Regions from separate parts of the Kocuria sp. NPDC057446 genome, predicted to be linked through region 1. Evidence: riboswitches for the same ligand, from Rfam matches in the RefSeq annotation. Region 1 holds a riboswitch; each other region holds the start of a gene.

Region 1 (5,162 bases):
GCGGCGCAGCGGCAGCAGCTCCCGCAGCGCCGGCTCGTCCACCTGGATGATCCCGATCCCGGCGGCCTCGAGGTCCGCGACCTCGTCCCGCAGCGCGAGCGCCACCTGGTTCGCCGTCTCCCCGAGCGGCTGGTCGTCGCGCACGAAGGACCACGCCAGGATCGTGACCGAGCCCGTCAGCATGCCCTTGACCGGCCGGTCCGTGAGGGACTGGGCGTGGCCGATCCACGGCACCGTGAACGCCTCGCCGCGCAGGCCCTCGCCCTCCCGGCTGACGTCGCCCCACAGGATCGACGGCCGGGTGCAGCGGGAGCCGTAGGACTGGACCCAGCCGTGCACGGTGGTCGCGAAGCCGTCGAGGTGCTCGGCGAAGTACTGGACCATGTCGTTGCGCTCGGGCTCGCCGTGCACCAGCACGTCCAGTCCCAGCTCTTCCTGCAGCCGCACGACCCGTTCGATCTCCTCCCGCAGGAACGCGTCGTACTGCGCGTCCGTCAGCGCGCCGGCGCGGTGCCGGGCTCGGGCGGCACGGACCTCGGCGGTCTGGGGGAAGGAGCCGATCGTGGTGGTGGGCAGCGGGGGCAGGGGACCGGCGGCCGTGAAGGCCCGGCCCTCCTGCGCGGCCCGGCGGACCTCCGCGGCCGAGCGCCCGATGTCCGTGGCGGTGAGCGACCCGGCGCGCTCGCGGACGGCCGCGTCCCGGACACCCGCCGCGTCCCGCCGGGTGCGGCGGGCCCCGGCCGCCTCGGCCAGCTCCTGGGCGACCGACTCCGTCCCGGCGGCGAGCCCGCGGGCCAGGGTGACGATCTCGCCGACCTTCTGGTCGGCGAAGGCGAGCCAGCTCCGCAGCTGCGGGTCCAGGCGGGTCTCCTCGGCCACGTCGTGCGGGACGTGGAACAGGGACGTGGAGGAGGCCACAGCCACCTGGGCGCCGCCGCGGGACAGCTCCGCGAGCTGCTCGAGCCGGCCGGCCAGGTCGGCCCGCCACACGTTGTGCCCGTCCACGGCGCCGGCCACGAGCACGGCGGAGTCCTCGCCCTGGAAGAACGCCAGCTCCTCGGGCGTGGGGGCCTCGCCCTTCACGAGGTCGAGGTGCAGGGCCTCCACCCCGGAGCAGGCCAGCGGGTGCAGCAGCGGCCCCGGCGAGCCGTAGGAGGTGGTGACGAACAGCTGCGGGCGCCCGGTCACGGCCGTCAGGGCCGTGTAGGCGTCCCACACGGACGGGGCGAGCTGCTCGGCGCCGACGTGCTGGTCCGCCACGAGGGCCGGCTCCTCCAGCTGCACCCAGTCGGCGCCGGCCGCGGCGAGCTCCTGGAGCAGCCGCGCGTACACGGGGAGCAGCTCGGGGAGCCGCTGCAGCGGCTCGAATCCCGCGGGGGCGCCGTCGTCGGCCTTGGCGAGCAGCAGGTAGGAGACGGGGCCCACGAGGACCGGTCGGACGGTGAAGCCGTGCGCGGCGGCGCGGCGGACGTCGGCCACGAGCCGGTCGGCGGTGGCGCGGAACGGGGTGCCGGGGCCGATCTCGGGCACGAGGTAGTGGTAGTTGGTGTCGAACCACTTGGTCAGCTCGAGCGGAGCCCGTCCGGCGTCGCCGCGGGCCAGCACGAAGCTCGCGTCGAGGTCGAGCCGGCCCTCGGCGTCGGCGAGGTCGGCGAACCGGGACGGGACCGCCCCGAGGGCCACGGTGGTGTCCAGGACCTGGTCGTAGAGGGGGAACGCCGCGGGCAGGGAGGAGTCCTGGGCGCCGAGGCCCAGCTGCACGAGCCGGCGGTGGGTCGCCAGCTGCAGGTCGGCGGCCGCCGACTCGAGCTCGTCGCGGGTCGAGCGCCCGGCCCAGTAGGCCTCCAGGGCCTTCTTGAGCTCGCGGCGGCGGCCGATCCGGGGGTAGCCGGTGATGGTGGCGGCGGGGAACGGGACAGTGGTCATGGGAATCTCCTGAAAGGTGTCGAGAGGTCGTGCGGAACGGGTGCGGACGGACGTGCTCACGCCGGGAGCAGCAGGTCCTCGAGCGCGACGGGCACGTGCGGGACGCGGGGGAGGTCCACGTGCTCCAGCAGGTCGAGCACGGCCCGGTGCTCGTTGAAGGTGTACAGGTGCAGACCGGGGGCGCCGGCGTCCAGGGCGGCCCGGGCCAGCCTGGCCGCGAAGGCCACACCCGCCCGGTGCCGCTCGGCGGGCCCGGGCGCGTCCTCCAGCGCGGCGGCCAGACCCGGGTGGGGCGCCAGCCCGGCCAGCCGGCACAGCGTCCGCAGCCGCCGCGGGTCGGTGACCGGCATGATCCCCGGGACGATCGGGATGCTCACCCCGGCCGCCCGCGCCGCCGCCACGAGGCGCTCGTAGCGCTGCGGGCGGAAGTAGACCTGCGTGATCGCGAAGTCCGCCCCGGAGCGCTGCTTGGCCAGCAGCACCTCCACGTCGTGCCGGAACGAGGGCGACTCCGGGTGCCGGGTCGGATAGGCGGCCACGCCCACGGCGAGCCGGCCGGCGGCGAGGGCCGCGGTGTGTCGCTGCTCCACCTCGCGCACGAGCTCCACGAGCTCGCCGGCGTGCCGCAGCTCGCCCGGCTCCGCCCCCGGGTCCAGGTCCCCGCGCAGGGCCAGGACGCCCCGGACGCCGCGGCGGACCAGCGCGGCCACGGTCCGCTCGAGCTCGGCCCGCGTGCTGCCGACGCACGTCAGGTGCGCCAGGGGCCGCAGGCTCGTGCGGGCCAGGAGGTGGTCGAGCAGGGCCAGCGAGCTGTCCCGGCGCTGCTCGTCCCCGCTGTAGGTCACCGACACGTGGTCGGGGCACGTGGGCTCGAGCGCCTCGATGGTCCGCAGCAGCGTGTCGGCGCTCGCCGCACTGCGCGGTGGGTAGAGCTCGTAGGACAGGGACGGCGGCGCCGGCCGGGCGGTCGGGCGTGGTGTCACGTTCTTCCTCCAAGGGTCACCCCGAGGGAGGGCGGCAACCGTCCCGGGACGGACCCGGGAGGGAAGCGACAGCTCCATCGGTCCTGGCGGGAGCACCGTTTCCGCGCGCCCCGTGGCGAGGAGCGCGGATGGTTGCTGCGGCGTCGACGAGCCAGGTCTCTCGGCCGCTCTGGATAGATGCAGGACCCATTCCAGCGGCTGCCCCGCCGTGCTGCCAAGTGCGGAACCGCAGAAGACGCCGGTGCGCCGACTGTGACGGCGGGGGCGTCACAGGGCGCAACACGGACGCACGGCGACGCACGGGCGGCGGGCCACGGTCCTGCGTCCCGCGCGCCCTCGCCATAATGGACGGGTCACCCCGCCCCGGACCGCAGGAACGAGTGCCCATGCCCGCCACCCCCCGCATCGTCGCCGTCGTGCCGTGCCACAACGAGGAGGCGGCCGTCGCACGGGTCGTGACCGACCTGCACGCCGCGGTGCCCGGCATCGAGGTGTACGTCTACGACAACTGCTCGACCGACGGCACCGCCGAGGCCGCCCGGCGTGCGGGCGCGCACGTGCGCCGCGAGGACGAGAAGGGCAAGGGCAACGTGGTCCGGCGGGCCTTCGCGGACATCGACGCCGACGTCTACGTGCTCGTCGACGGCGACGACACCTACGACGTGGCCGACGTCCCCACCCTGATCGGGACGCTGCTGGCCGGGCCCTACGACCACGTGGTGGGCGTGCGCCGGCAGGTCACCAGCACCGCCTACCGCTCGGGGCACGAGTCGGGCAACCGGTTCTTCAACGCCCTCGTGACCTTCGCGTTCCGCCGGCAGGTCTCCGACATGTTCAGCGGCTACCGCGTCTTCTCGCGCCGCTTCGTCAAGTCCTTCCCCGGCCTCTCCCGGGGCTTCGAGATCGAGACGGAGCTCACCGTGCACGCCGTCAACGCGCGGATGCCGCAGACCGAGGTCCCGGTCGGCTTCCGGGACCGGGCGGAGGGCAGCGAGAGCAAGCTGCGCACCTACCACGACGGACTGCGGATCCTGGCCGTCTTCGGCCGGCTGCTCTTCCACGAGCGGCCCCTCCTCGTCACCGGCGCCGTCGCGCTGGCACTGTTCGCGCTGGGGCTGGTCCTCGGCCTGCCCGTGGTCGCGGAGTTCGCGAGCACCGGCCTCGTGCCCCGCTTCCCGACGGCGTTCCTGGCCGCCTCCCTGGTCATCCTCGCCGGGGTGTTCCTGCTCATGGGCGTGCTGCTGAGCGGTCAGGCCAAGATCCGCCGGGAGACCTCCCGGCTGTTCTACCTGCGGCAGCCGGCCCCCCCGTGGAGCGGCGAGGACGCCCCGGACCGGGCCGGCCCCCGCGGCGCGGGGCAGCGGCTCCCGTGAGCACGGAGCGGGAGGAGCTGCGGTCGCGGCTGGTCCCCCTGCTGCCCTGGGCCCAGGGCCTGGGAATGCTGCTGGTCCTGCAGTTCGCCCTGTTCGGGCTGCTGACGGTGGGCCAGGCGGTGCCGGACCGGCCCATCGTCGAGCACCTGCTGGCGGCGGTCGAGGACGGCACCTACGGCCCGCACGGGACGATCGACCGGATGGGCGGCCCCGCCGACACCTTCACCGAGTGCGTCGTGGCCGGCACGGGCCTGGGCGCGTCCCCCGAGGAGTCCGCCTTCAGCCGGGCGGTCCGGATGCCCAGGATCGCGACCTGCGGCGGCGGCCCGGAGCAGCTGCGGGCCATCTCCGAGGGGGCCGTGCTCACGGACAACGGCTACTACAAGTACTGGGCCGGCTACACCGTGCTCACGCGCCCCGTGCTGGCGCTGACCGGTCTCGAGGGGCTGCGGATCGTCTCGGGCACCCTCATGGTGCTCGCCCTGGGCGGGGCGTTCCTCGCGGTCCGCGCCCGGACCTCCACCGCCGTGGCACTGGCCCTGACCCTGCCCTACGTGGCGGGGACCAACCTGCTGTCCACGCCCTCGACGTCCTTCAGCCAGTCGATCTCCATCGCCTTCATCTTCCTGTCGGTGGCCCTCGCCGCGCTCGGAGCGGGGCGCTCGACCCGGGCGGCGTACGCCGGGACGGCGCTCGGCGCGGCCCTGTTCTGCTTCGTGGACCTCCTCACCACCCCCGCCGTGCCCTGGGCGATGTCCGCGTTCGTGGTCGGCGCGGCGGTCTGGTGCCGCGCCGGGGAGCTGCGGGGGACCGCCGTGGCCGTGGTGGTGAGCGGTCTGGTCTGGCCGGCGGCCTTCGCCGTCACGTGGCTCGCGCGCTG
Region 2 (5,162 bases), on a different contig from region 1:
CGGCCAGCGCGTCGGCCAGGGCGGTGTTGAGCGCCTGGGCGAAGGTGGCGGGCTTGACCGGCGGGGCCTCGCCGGCCGGGGCGGGGGCGTGCAGGGTGCTCACTGTCCGGTCTCCTCTCGGGCGAGCTCGGCGGCCAGGAACTGCTCCTGCTCGGCGAGCTGCGGGGTCTGCTCGGTGTAGACGTGGCGGAACAGCTCGAGCGGGTCGACCTCCACGTCGGCGTTCATGCCGTCGCGCAGGGCCGTGGCGACGTCCTCGGCGGCGGCGGCGATGCGCTGCTCCGCCGCGTCGTCGAGCACGCCCTCCGCGCCGAGGTAGGCGCGCATCCGGGTCACCGGGTCCTTGGCGATCCACTCCTGCACCTCGGCGTCGTCCCGGTAGCGGGTGGCGTCGTCGGCGTTGGTGTGCGCCTGCATGCGGTAGGTGTGCGCCTCGACGAGGAGGGGCTCGGACTCGGAGCGGGCCAGGTCCACGGCCCGGCGCAGGGTGGCGAGCAGCGCCACGAGGTCGTTGCCGTCCACGCGCTCGCCGGCCATGCCGTAGCCGACCGCCTTGTGGGCGAGGCTCGGGGCGGCGGACTGCTGGGACAGGGGCACGGAGATCGCGTAGCCGTTGTTCTGCACGAAGAACACGACCGGCAGCTTGAACACGGCCGCGAAGTTCAGGGCCTCGTGGAAGTCGCCCTCGCTGGTGGCGCCGTCGCCGCACATCGCCAGGACCACGGTGTCCTCGCCCCGCAGCTTGGCGGCGTGCGCCACGCCCACCGCGTGCAGCAGCTGGGTGGTCAGCGGGGTGGACTGGATGCCCACGCAGTGCTCGTAGGGGTCGTAGCCGCCGTGCCACTCGCCGCGGAAGATCGCCATGACCTGCATCGGGTCCACGCCCTTGGTCATGACCGCCACGGTGTCCCGGTAGGTGGGGAACAGCCAGTCGCCCTCCTCGAGGCACAGGGCGGCCGCCACCTGGCAGGCCTCCTGGCCGTGGCTGGACGGATAGACGGCCATGCGGCCCTGGCGGACCAGCGCGGAGTTCTGGTCGTTGACGCGCCGGCCGACCACCAGCTTCTCGTAGGCCTCCAGCAGGACCTCCCGGGCCGGCAGCGGGTACTCGTGGCCGGGGCCGGTGCCCTGCTCCTCGGGGGCGAGCAGCCGCCCGCTCGGGTCGACCATGCGGATCTCACCGCGGGCCGGGAGCATGTACTGCTCCGGCGTGATGCCGAAGGTCTGGGAGGCCCGGAGGATGGGGTCCTCGGGGGTCTCGACGGTCTGGCTCATGGTGTCCCCTCGGTCGGTCCCCGGTCCGGTCGCGGACCCGGGGAGGCAGGAAGGCTGCTGCAACTCTGTCTCCCCAGTATGCGAACCGGGCATGGTTCGTATCCACAGAACGGGAAAAATGCAGAAGACTGCGCTGGTCACCGCACCGTTCGTGGACGATATGTTCTAGTGTGGCGTGGAGCACACGCATTCGTCCGGCGCGGTCCGGACCCTGCGCCCGATCCACCCCGAAGGAGCCCGCCGTGGCCTCGACCCCCGTGCCCCTCGACGAGACCGACCAGAAGATCCTCGCGGAGCTCTCCCGCGACGCGCGGCAGTCGGTGACGGCGATCGCCGCGGCCGTGCACGTCTCCCGCGCCCACGCCTACGCCCGGATCAACCGGCTCCGGGACGAGGGGGTGATCCTGCGCTTCAGCACCGTGATCGACCCGGTGCGGGCGGGTCTGCAGGCCTCCGCCTACGTGACGCTCAAGCTCCAGCAGAACACCTGGCGGGAACTGTGCGCCCAGCTCCGGGCGATCCCCTCCGTGCACCACATCGCCCTGGTGGGCGGGAACTTCGACGTCATGCTCCTGGTGCGGGCCGTGGACACCGTGCACCTGCGGCAGGTCATCTTCGAGCACATCCAGCAGCTGCCCGGCGTGGTGGACACCCAGACGTTCCTGGTCTTCGAGGACATCGACACCCGCGCCTGACGCGCACGGCCGACGTCACGATCCGTCACGGTCGTCATCTTCCGTCGCGGAGGGACACCCACTACCTCTGCGCATAGTGTTGGTCCAGCTTCACGAGACGTGACCGCCAAGCTCCGACTGGGTCACGCACCAACCCCATGCTCATTGGGTGGTTCGGATGAGGAAGCGGCCTGCATCCTCCGCGGCGCCCCACCGGGGGACCGCGGCCGTCCGGTGCGGGTAAGAGCAAGGCACAGGAGCAGCGCCATGTCCATCCCCGTCACCGACCACGACCTCGCGACCCGGCAGATCCACGCCGGCACCTCCGACCCGGTCGTCCAGCGCACCCTGACGGTGCCGATCTACCAGACCGCGGCCTTCGAGTTCCCGGACTACGAGGCGGCCCGGCAGATGTTCGCCCAGACCCGGGCGGGCTTCACCTACACGCGCACCGGCAACCCCACGGTGGCCGTGCTCGAGCAGCGGATCAGCGACCTCGAGGGCGGCACGGGCGCGGTGGCGACAGGCTCCGGGCAGTCCGCCGTGGCCGTGGCGCTGCTGGCCCTGCTCGGTCAGGGCGCCGGCAAGCACCTCGTGGCCTCCGAGAAGCTCTACGGCGGCACGGTGGACCTGCTCACCGACTCCTTCGCGGACTGCGGCATCGAGGTCTCCTTCGTGGACCCGACCGCCCCAGGGGCGTGGGCCGCGGCCGTGCGCCCCGACACCCGCGCGTTCCTGCTCGAGTCCATCGGCAACCCGCTGGCCACCCTCCCGGACCTGCCCGGGATCGCCGATGTCGCCCGGGCCGCCGGGGTGCCCGTCGTCGTCGACAACACCCTCGCGTCCCCGGCCCTGTACCGGCCGCTGGAGAAGGGCGCCGACATCGTGGTGCACTCCGCCACGAAGTTCCTGGGCGGGCACGGCAACGCGCTCGCCGGGGCGGTCGTGGACGGCGGGACCTTCGACTGGTCCGCCCGGCCCGGGAAGTGGCCGCAGTTCACCCGGGCCCGCGCCCGCTGGGGCGGGCAGAGCCTCGTCGAGAAGTGCGCCGCGGCCAGCCCCTACCTGCACCTGGTCCGAGCCAAGTACGTGCACGACCTCGGCACCACGCTGTCCCCGTTCAACGCCGCCCAGATCCTGCAGGGCACCGAGACCCTCGACCTGCGCGTGAGCCGCCACACGGCCTCGGCGCTGACGGTGGCCGAGTTCCTGACCGGGCACCCCGCCGTCGCCCGCGTGCACCACCCCGGCGTGCCCGGCGACCCCGGCGCCGGCATCGCGGCCCGGGACTTCCCGCGCGGGACCGGCTCCGTGTTCTCCTTCGACCTCGCCGCCCCGGACGACGCCGTGGGGCCGTTCATCGACGCGCTGCGGCTGTTCAAGCTGGTCGCCAACGTCGGGGACACCCGCAGCCTCGTGGCCCACCCGGCGGCGATGACGCACTGCCGCCTGACCCCCGAGCAGCGCCGGGCCGGCGGGATCGCCGAGACCACGATCCGGCTGTCGATCGGCCTCGAGTCCCCCCAGGACCTCGTGGCCGACCTCGGCCGGGCCCTCGACACCGTCGCCACCACCGTCCAGACCTCCCGGAAGTGAGACCCGCCATGACGTCCGCCACCGAGCCCCGCACCCGCCACCGGGGCTTCACCACCACCGCCGTCCACGCCGGACAGGAGCCCGATCCGCTGACCGGGGCGGTCATCCCGCCGATCTACCAGACCTCCACGTTCGCCCAGGACGGGATCAACGTGCTGCGCGCCGGGCACGAGTACAGCCGCGGCTCCAACCCCACCCGCAGCGGTTTCGAGGAGCAGCTCGCGGCCCTGGAGCGCGGCGAGCGCGGGTTCGCCTTCGCCTCGGGGATCGCCGCCGAGGACGCCCTGCTGCGCGCGGTGCTGCGCCCGGGCGACCACATCGTGCTCGGCGCCGACGGCTACGGCGGCACCAACCGGCTGATCACCAGGGTGCTCGCCCCGTGGGACATCGGGCACACACCCGTGGAGATCACGGACCTCGGCGCCGTCCGGGCGGCCGTGCGGACCGGCACCACGAAGGTCCTGTGGCTCGAGACGCCGTCCAACCCGCTGCTCGGCATCGCCGACGTCGCCGCCTGGGCGCAGCTGGCCCGGGACGCCGGGGCGCTGCTCGTCGTCGACAACACCTTCGCGTCCCCGTACCTGCAGAACCCCCTGGAGCTCGGCGCGCACGCCGTGGTGCACTCCACCACCAAGTACATCGGCGGGCACTCCGACGTGCTCGGCGGCGCCGTGGTCGTCGGGGCGGCCGAGTGGAGCGGGGCCCCGCTCGCCGAGGCCGTCGGCTTCCAGCAGTTCGCCGCCGGCGCCGTGGCCGGTCCCCAGGACAGCTACCTGGCCGCCCGCGGGCTCAAGACCCTGAGCCTGCGGATGGAGCGCCACCAGGACAACGCGCAGCGGATCGCCGAGTGGCTCCTGGAGCGCCCCGAGGTCGCCCAGGTGCTCTACCCCGGGCTGCCCGAGCACCCCGGTCACGCGCTCGCCGCCGCGCAGATGCGCGGCTTCGGCGGCATGGTCTCCTTCCGCCTGGCCGGCGGGGAGGCCGCGGCCCGCGCGGTGGCGGAGGGCACGCGGCTGTACTCGCTGTCGGTGAGCCTCGGCGGGGTGGAGTCCCTGATCTGCTACCCCTCCGAGATGACGCACGCCTCGGTCCGGGGCACGGCGCTGGCCGTGCCCGTGGACCTGGTGCGGCTCTCGGTGGGCATCGAGGACGTCGAGGACCAGCTCGAGGACCTCGACCGAGCGCTCACCGGCGTCTCCTGACCCGGCGGCCCGCCGCCGGCGGCACTAGCCTGGGCGCATGAGCACCGGCACCCCGCAGGACAGCACCCGGCCCGAGGCCACCCCGCAGGACAGCACCCCGCTCGAGGCCACCCGGCCCGACGGCGATCCGTCCGACAACGGACTGCTCGGGCTGCCCGGACCCGTGGTGGGCACGGAGTGGTTGGCCGGGCACCTCGGCGACCCCCGGCTCGTGCTCGTGGACGCGAGCTCCACGCTCAACCGCGCCGAGGAGGCCCTGCCCGGGGCCGTGCTCCTCGACCTGGACGGGGACTTCTCCGACCCGTCCTCGGAGCTGCCGCACACGGCGCCCCCGGCGGAGCAGCTGACCGCGGCGGCGCGTGCGCTCGGGATCTCGCGCACGAGCACGGTCGTGGCCTACGACGCCAAGGGAATC
Region 3 (5,162 bases), on a different contig from region 1:
CGACCAGCCGCCGCATTGGCGTTGTAGATCTCCGGGCGATAGATCTTCTGGAACGCTTCCATCGTGCTGATGAGACCGATGAGTGCCAGGCTGGAATAGTCATTGAGGAGATCGCCCCGGAAATAGAACGCCAGGGGTGCGACCGCGCCGCGGGGCATGAAGTAGCGGACCCGCAGTCCCATCTTCTCGAAGTATCGATCCGTCAAGGAGGATTCATCCTGCCGATACTCGACCCCGAGGATCGGATGGTGGTTCTCGAGCCGACGATACGTCTTGGTGCTCGAGACGCTGATGCAGATCACGGGCGGCTGGGGGAACCGCTCGCGGTAGGCATCGGAGTCCAGGAAGTGCGTGAAGAGCTTCCCGTGCAATTCGCCGAAGTCATTAGGGGTGCTGGACCGGGACGCCTTCGCGTGGTGTTCCGGCAGCACCACGCTGAAGTCATAGTCCCGGAGGTAGGACGAGAAGTTGTTCCCCACGATCCCGTCGATGTGCACATTGGACAGGGTGTCGAGGATCTGCACGTCGAGGACCTCGATCAGGGGGAACACCGCGTCGTCGCCGTCGGCGGCGAAGTGCAGGTCCACGGAGACGATCTCGATCTCCACGGCATAGCGATCCCGGCTGGGATTGTCCCAGTGGGCCAGGTCGTTGAAGCGACTATTGATCATTGTCAGGGTGTTTCGGAGGTTCTGCCGACGGTTCTCGCCGCGGGCCAGGTTCGCGAAGTTCGTCGTGCCTCGGGAACTGGACGACGGGCAGTAGTCCTCATCGAAGCGGGTCGTGCTGATACCGAACGTGAAGTCGTTCGTCCTGGTGGTCTGATGCATCGATTCCTCACTGTGGACCGAGGGCCTGCCTCCCAGGTCCGTACTCATCTCGAACGTCCTTCCCTGCTGCTCGTGCACTGCCCTCCCGAAAGTCGCCTCAGTCATGCTCCTGGCACCCCCGGCGCTGCCCAGACGACGTCGATCCGGGCCTCCGGGCCGCGCGGGCCGCGGCGGTGACGCGGCGCTGACCGGTCCGGGTCGGGTTGGACCCCCGGCTGTACTCGTGGCCGCCGCGCAGCACGTTGATGCCGTCCTGCACGAAGGTGCTGGTCTGGTACATCGGCGGCACGACCGCCCCGGTCAGCGGGTCCGGTGCCTGGCCGGCGACCGCTATCGTGTTGAAGCCCCGACGGGCCGTCGGCGCAGTGTCCGTCTGTGCTGTGTCGTTCAGGAGGGTCATCTCAGCGCGCCTCCCCGGTCAGGGCCGAGGCCGGTACGGTGGCCAGCGCCCGGTCGAGGTCGGCGATCAGGTCCTCGGGACACTCCAGTCCGATGGACAGCCGGATCGTGGTCTCAGTGATGCCCGCGGCCCGGCGTTGGTTGGGGGTGAGCCGGCAGTGCGTCATGGTCGCCGGATGGCTGACCAGGGAGCGCACGTCCCCGATGTTGGCCACGAGCTGGAACAGCTCCAGAGCGTCGATGAACGGGCCGATGGCCTCGGGGCCGGCGGCCAGGTCGAAGGAGAACACCGAGCCGGTGCCGTGCGGGAAGTCCCTCTCGGCGAGGGCGGCGCTGGGGTGCCCGGGGATCGCCGGGTGGTGGACGAGCCCGACGGTGGGGTGCCGGGCCAAGTGCTCGGCGACCGTTCGCGCGGTCTCCTCCTGCCGGGCGATGCGGACGGCGAGGGTCTCCAGGCCCTGGATGAACTGGGCGGCGCTGGCCGGGGCGAGGGAAGGGCCGAGGTCGTGCAGGAACTTGCTGCGCGCCAGCGCCAGGTAGGCGCCGCGGCCGTGCCGGTCGATGAGTGCCTGTCCGCCGTAGCGGGCCTTGGGCCGGGTCAGTTGGGGCCACCGCTCCGGGGCTGCGCCGTAGTCGAAGGTGCCGCCGTCCACGATCGCCCCGCCGAGGACGGCCCCGTGCCCGCCGATGAACTTCGTGGCGGAGTGCACCACCACGTCGGCACCATGTTCCAGTGGCCGGTACAGGACCGGCGTCGCCAAGGTGCTGTCCACCACGACCGGGACCCCGGAGGCGTGGGCGATGTCCGCCAGCGCCGGCAGGTCCGGCACGGTGGCCAGCGGGTTGGTGATGGACTCCAGGAAGAACGCGCGGGTGTCCGGCCGGATCGCCGCGCCCCAAGCCTGCGGGTCGGCCGGGTCGGCGAAAGTGACCTCGATGCCGAAGTCGGCGAAGGTGTCCGTCAGCAGGTCCACCGTCCCGCCGTAGAGCTGGCTGGAGACGACCAAGTGCTTGCCGCCGTGGAGCAGGGTCAGCAGGGACAGCGCGACGGCGGCTTGTCCCGTGGCGGTGCCGATGGCCCCGATCCCGCCCTCCAGGGCCGCCAGTCGGTTCTCGAACACGGCGACCGTGGGGTTGCCCGTGCGGCTGTAGGTGAACCCGGGGGTCTCCAGCCGGAACATCGAGGCGGCCGTGGCGTGATCGGGGAAGCGGTAGGCCGCCGTCTGGTGGATGGGCACGGCCACCGGCCAATAGGGGGCCTCGGGCTCGTAGCCGGCGTGGACCTGTTGGGTGGCGTGGTGATTCATTCGATCCTCCATCGGTCCTGGCGGTAGCACCGTGCCCGCCGGTCCCGGTGTCCCAGGGTCGGCTGACTGGTTGCTGCGGCGTCGTCGAGCCAGATCTCTCGGCCGCTCTGGATGGTGTGGTGCGCTCATCCCACTCGATGGACGGCTCTATAGTCCAACGGACGGTGGGGTCGGTTGTCACAAAACCACACGTCGGGACATATTCGGGCCGGGCGGTCGCGCTCGGCCGCTTCGGCCGACGTCGGGCCGGGTTTGTGACAGGTTGTGACGGCCAGCCGCCCGGCCCTCATCGTGGGCTCAGTGATGTCCCGACGGAAGACCAGTGCGTCGTCGAGGGCGTTGTGCGCGGAGAAGATGACGCACGCCTGGGGGCGGCGTCATCAACGTCGTGGTGAACGGCGTCAACCGGATCCCGGGCACCGTGCACGGAGCCATCGGATTCGTCCTCCGGCACCACAGGAGGGCTCTCCCGGGCCCCGCTCTTCGACCGTGGCAACCCGCGGCGTATGACCAACCTCTACCGCAGCACGGTCCACCGCTAACTGGCCATATGTAAAGCGGAGGAGACGGAGCCGCGCTGGGATCCGTTGCCCCGGGGGCAACCAGCAGCAGTTCGGGCGGCCCTGAAAGTGCTATCAATCCATCGGCACCAGGCGGCGGGATGACCGTCAAGGACCCTCCTCCTTGTGCAACGCTCGGAGCCTGGAGCAAGACGGCCTGGTTCCAGGATGGCCGCCGATCAGTGGAAGGTGGTGACCCTGACCGAAGCCCTTGCGCGTGCGTGAAACATTCGTCACGTCTTGCGTATGAGCCCCGTCACCCGTACTTTGATCCAAGCAGGCGGTTTACGCCTGGAGGATTGTTACCCGGACACGGGGCAAGACCTGAGACGCACCTGACGGTGCGGCTTGGGTCTTTTTTTGTGCCCAAAATCGGAAAGAAAGGCCTGTCATGGCTGTTGTGGACTACCGGTCGTTGGCCGAGGGGATTCTGCAGGAGGTCGGCGGCGAGGAGAACATCGTTTCCGCCACCCACTGCGCAACGCGCTTGCGCCTGAAACTGCGCGACGAGTCCAAGGCGGACAAGGCCGCCATCGAGAAGCTCCCCGGGGTGATCGCCGTGATGCAGGCCGGGGGCCAGTACCAGGTCGTCATCGGCGACAACGTGCCGCACGTCCACGCCGAGCTGGGCAAAATCACCAAGCTCACCGGCGACGAAGCCTCCACTGGCGGTGACGAAGCGCCGGGCGGGAACCTCTTCAACCGGTTCATCAACCTGATCTCCTCGATCTTCTTGCCGATCCTGTGGCCGCTGGCCGGGGCCGGGCTGCTCAAGGCGTTCCTGAGCATGGCGACCCAGTTCGGCTGGCTCAACGCCGAGTCCCAGACCTACGTCATCCTGGCTGCGGCTGCCGACTCGATCTTCTACTTCCTGCCGCTGTTCCTGGCGGTCACCGCCGCCCGGCGGTTCAAGACCAACCAGTTCACTTCCATGGCCATCGCCGGCGCTTTGGTCTACCCCTCGATCGTGGAATTGGCTGCGGCCGGGGCCCCCGTGGCCTTCGCGGGTCTGCCGGTGGTGATGATGAGCTACACCAGCTCGGTGATCCCGATCATCGTCGCGGTCTGGCTGCAGGGCTACCTCGAGCGGTTCCTGAACAAGATCCTGCCCGCGGCGCTGCGCAACTTCAGCACCCCGCTGCTGACCATCCTCGTCATGGTCCCCCTCATCCTCATGACCGTCGGGCCGGTGACGACCTACGCCGCGCAGGCCATCTCTTCCGGTGTCAACGCCACCTTCGGCTTCGCTCCCTGGCTGGCTGGGGCGATCATGGGCGGGTTCTGGCAGGTCTTCGTGCTCTTCGGCCTGCACTGGGGTTTCGTCCCGATCATGACCAACGACCTCGCCACCCAGGGCTACTCCCTGCTGACGGGTCCGCTGCTCGCCGCCGTGCTCGCCCAGGCCGCCGCGACCCTGGCCGTGTTCTTCCGCACCCGCAACGCCGCCCGTCGTCAGGTCGCCGGCCCGGCCGCCCTGTCCGGGTTCCTGGCCGGGATCACCGAGCCGGGCATCTACGGTGTGAACCTGCCGCTGAAGAAGCCCTTCTACTTCGGCATCGCCGGCGGTGTCATCGGCGGGGCCATCGCGGCCTCCGGCGGCAGCGCGGCCAACTCCTTCGTGTTCCCCTCTCTGCTGGCTCTGCCTGCGTTCTCCACGGTGGGCAGCTTCACCCTGCAGCTGATCGGTACGGGGGTCGCGGTGGTCATCGCCTTCTCCCTCACCTTCCTCTTCGGCCCCCGGGAGTCCGCGGTCCCCACCGCCGATGTGCAGGCCCAGGACACCGCCGCGCTGGATCCGGCCACTGACGACGCCCCGATCGCCTCCGGTAGTACACACACCAGCGCCTCCACCGACACCCCGGCCGGCGCCACCTCGGCCACGGCCACCCTGCCCACCGGCACCGCCACCGCCACCGAGATCGCCGGCACCGTCGAGGTTCTCTCCCCCGTCGACGGCACGGCCGTGGCCCTGACCGAGGTCCCGGACAAGGTCTTCGCTTCCGAAGCGATGGGCAAGGGCCTGGGCATCGTCCCCACCGATGGGCACGTCTACGCCCCGATCTCCG

The links. Region 1 has a riboswitch for S-adenosylmethionine ahead of ACFU0Y_RS13755 (methylenetetrahydrofolate reductase). Riboswitches for the same ligand answer to the same signal wherever they lie in the genome.
Region 2: linked by a shared signal. The riboswitch ahead of ACFU0Y_RS02850 (O-acetylhomoserine aminocarboxypropyltransferase/cysteine synthase family protein) and the one ahead of ACFU0Y_RS13755 (methylenetetrahydrofolate reductase) in region 1 are both predicted to bind S-adenosylmethionine.
Region 3: linked by a shared signal. The riboswitch ahead of ACFU0Y_RS00290 (O-acetylhomoserine aminocarboxypropyltransferase/cysteine synthase family protein) and the one ahead of ACFU0Y_RS13755 (methylenetetrahydrofolate reductase) in region 1 are both predicted to bind S-adenosylmethionine.

Annotation. Positions count from the first base shown of each region.
Region 1 covers NZ_JBHVDI010000125.1:512-5,673, forward strand. The annotation lists gene metE (5-methyltetrahydropteroyltriglutamate--homocysteine S-methyltransferase) at 1-1,926, opposite strand, end outside; gene ACFU0Y_RS13755 (methylenetetrahydrofolate reductase) at 1,983-2,909, opposite strand; SAM riboswitch class I at 2,981-3,089, opposite strand; gene ACFU0Y_RS13760 (glycosyltransferase) at 3,296-4,282, shown strand; gene ACFU0Y_RS13765 (hypothetical protein) at 4,279-5,162, shown strand, end outside.
Region 2 covers NZ_JBHVDI010000011.1:19,215-24,376, reverse strand. The annotation lists gene ACFU0Y_RS02865 (alpha-ketoacid dehydrogenase subunit beta) at 1-103, opposite strand, end outside; gene ACFU0Y_RS02860 (thiamine pyrophosphate-dependent enzyme) at 100-1,275, opposite strand; gene ACFU0Y_RS02855 (Lrp/AsnC family transcriptional regulator) at 1,518-1,970, shown strand; SAM riboswitch class IV at 2,059-2,192, shown strand; gene ACFU0Y_RS02850 (O-acetylhomoserine aminocarboxypropyltransferase/cysteine synthase family protein) at 2,217-3,545, shown strand; gene ACFU0Y_RS02845 (cystathionine gamma-synthase) at 3,554-4,747, shown strand; gene ACFU0Y_RS02840 (sulfurtransferase) at 4,785-5,162, shown strand, end outside.
Region 3 covers NZ_JBHVDI010000001.1:57,386-62,547, forward strand. The annotation lists gene ACFU0Y_RS00280 (DUF1852 domain-containing protein) at 1-830, opposite strand, end outside; gene ACFU0Y_RS00285 (PLP-dependent transferase) at 928-1,230, opposite strand; gene ACFU0Y_RS00290 (O-acetylhomoserine aminocarboxypropyltransferase/cysteine synthase family protein) at 1,232-2,536, opposite strand; SAM riboswitch class I at 2,542-2,654, opposite strand; gene ACFU0Y_RS00295 (beta-glucoside-specific PTS transporter subunit IIABC) at 3,488-5,162, shown strand, end outside.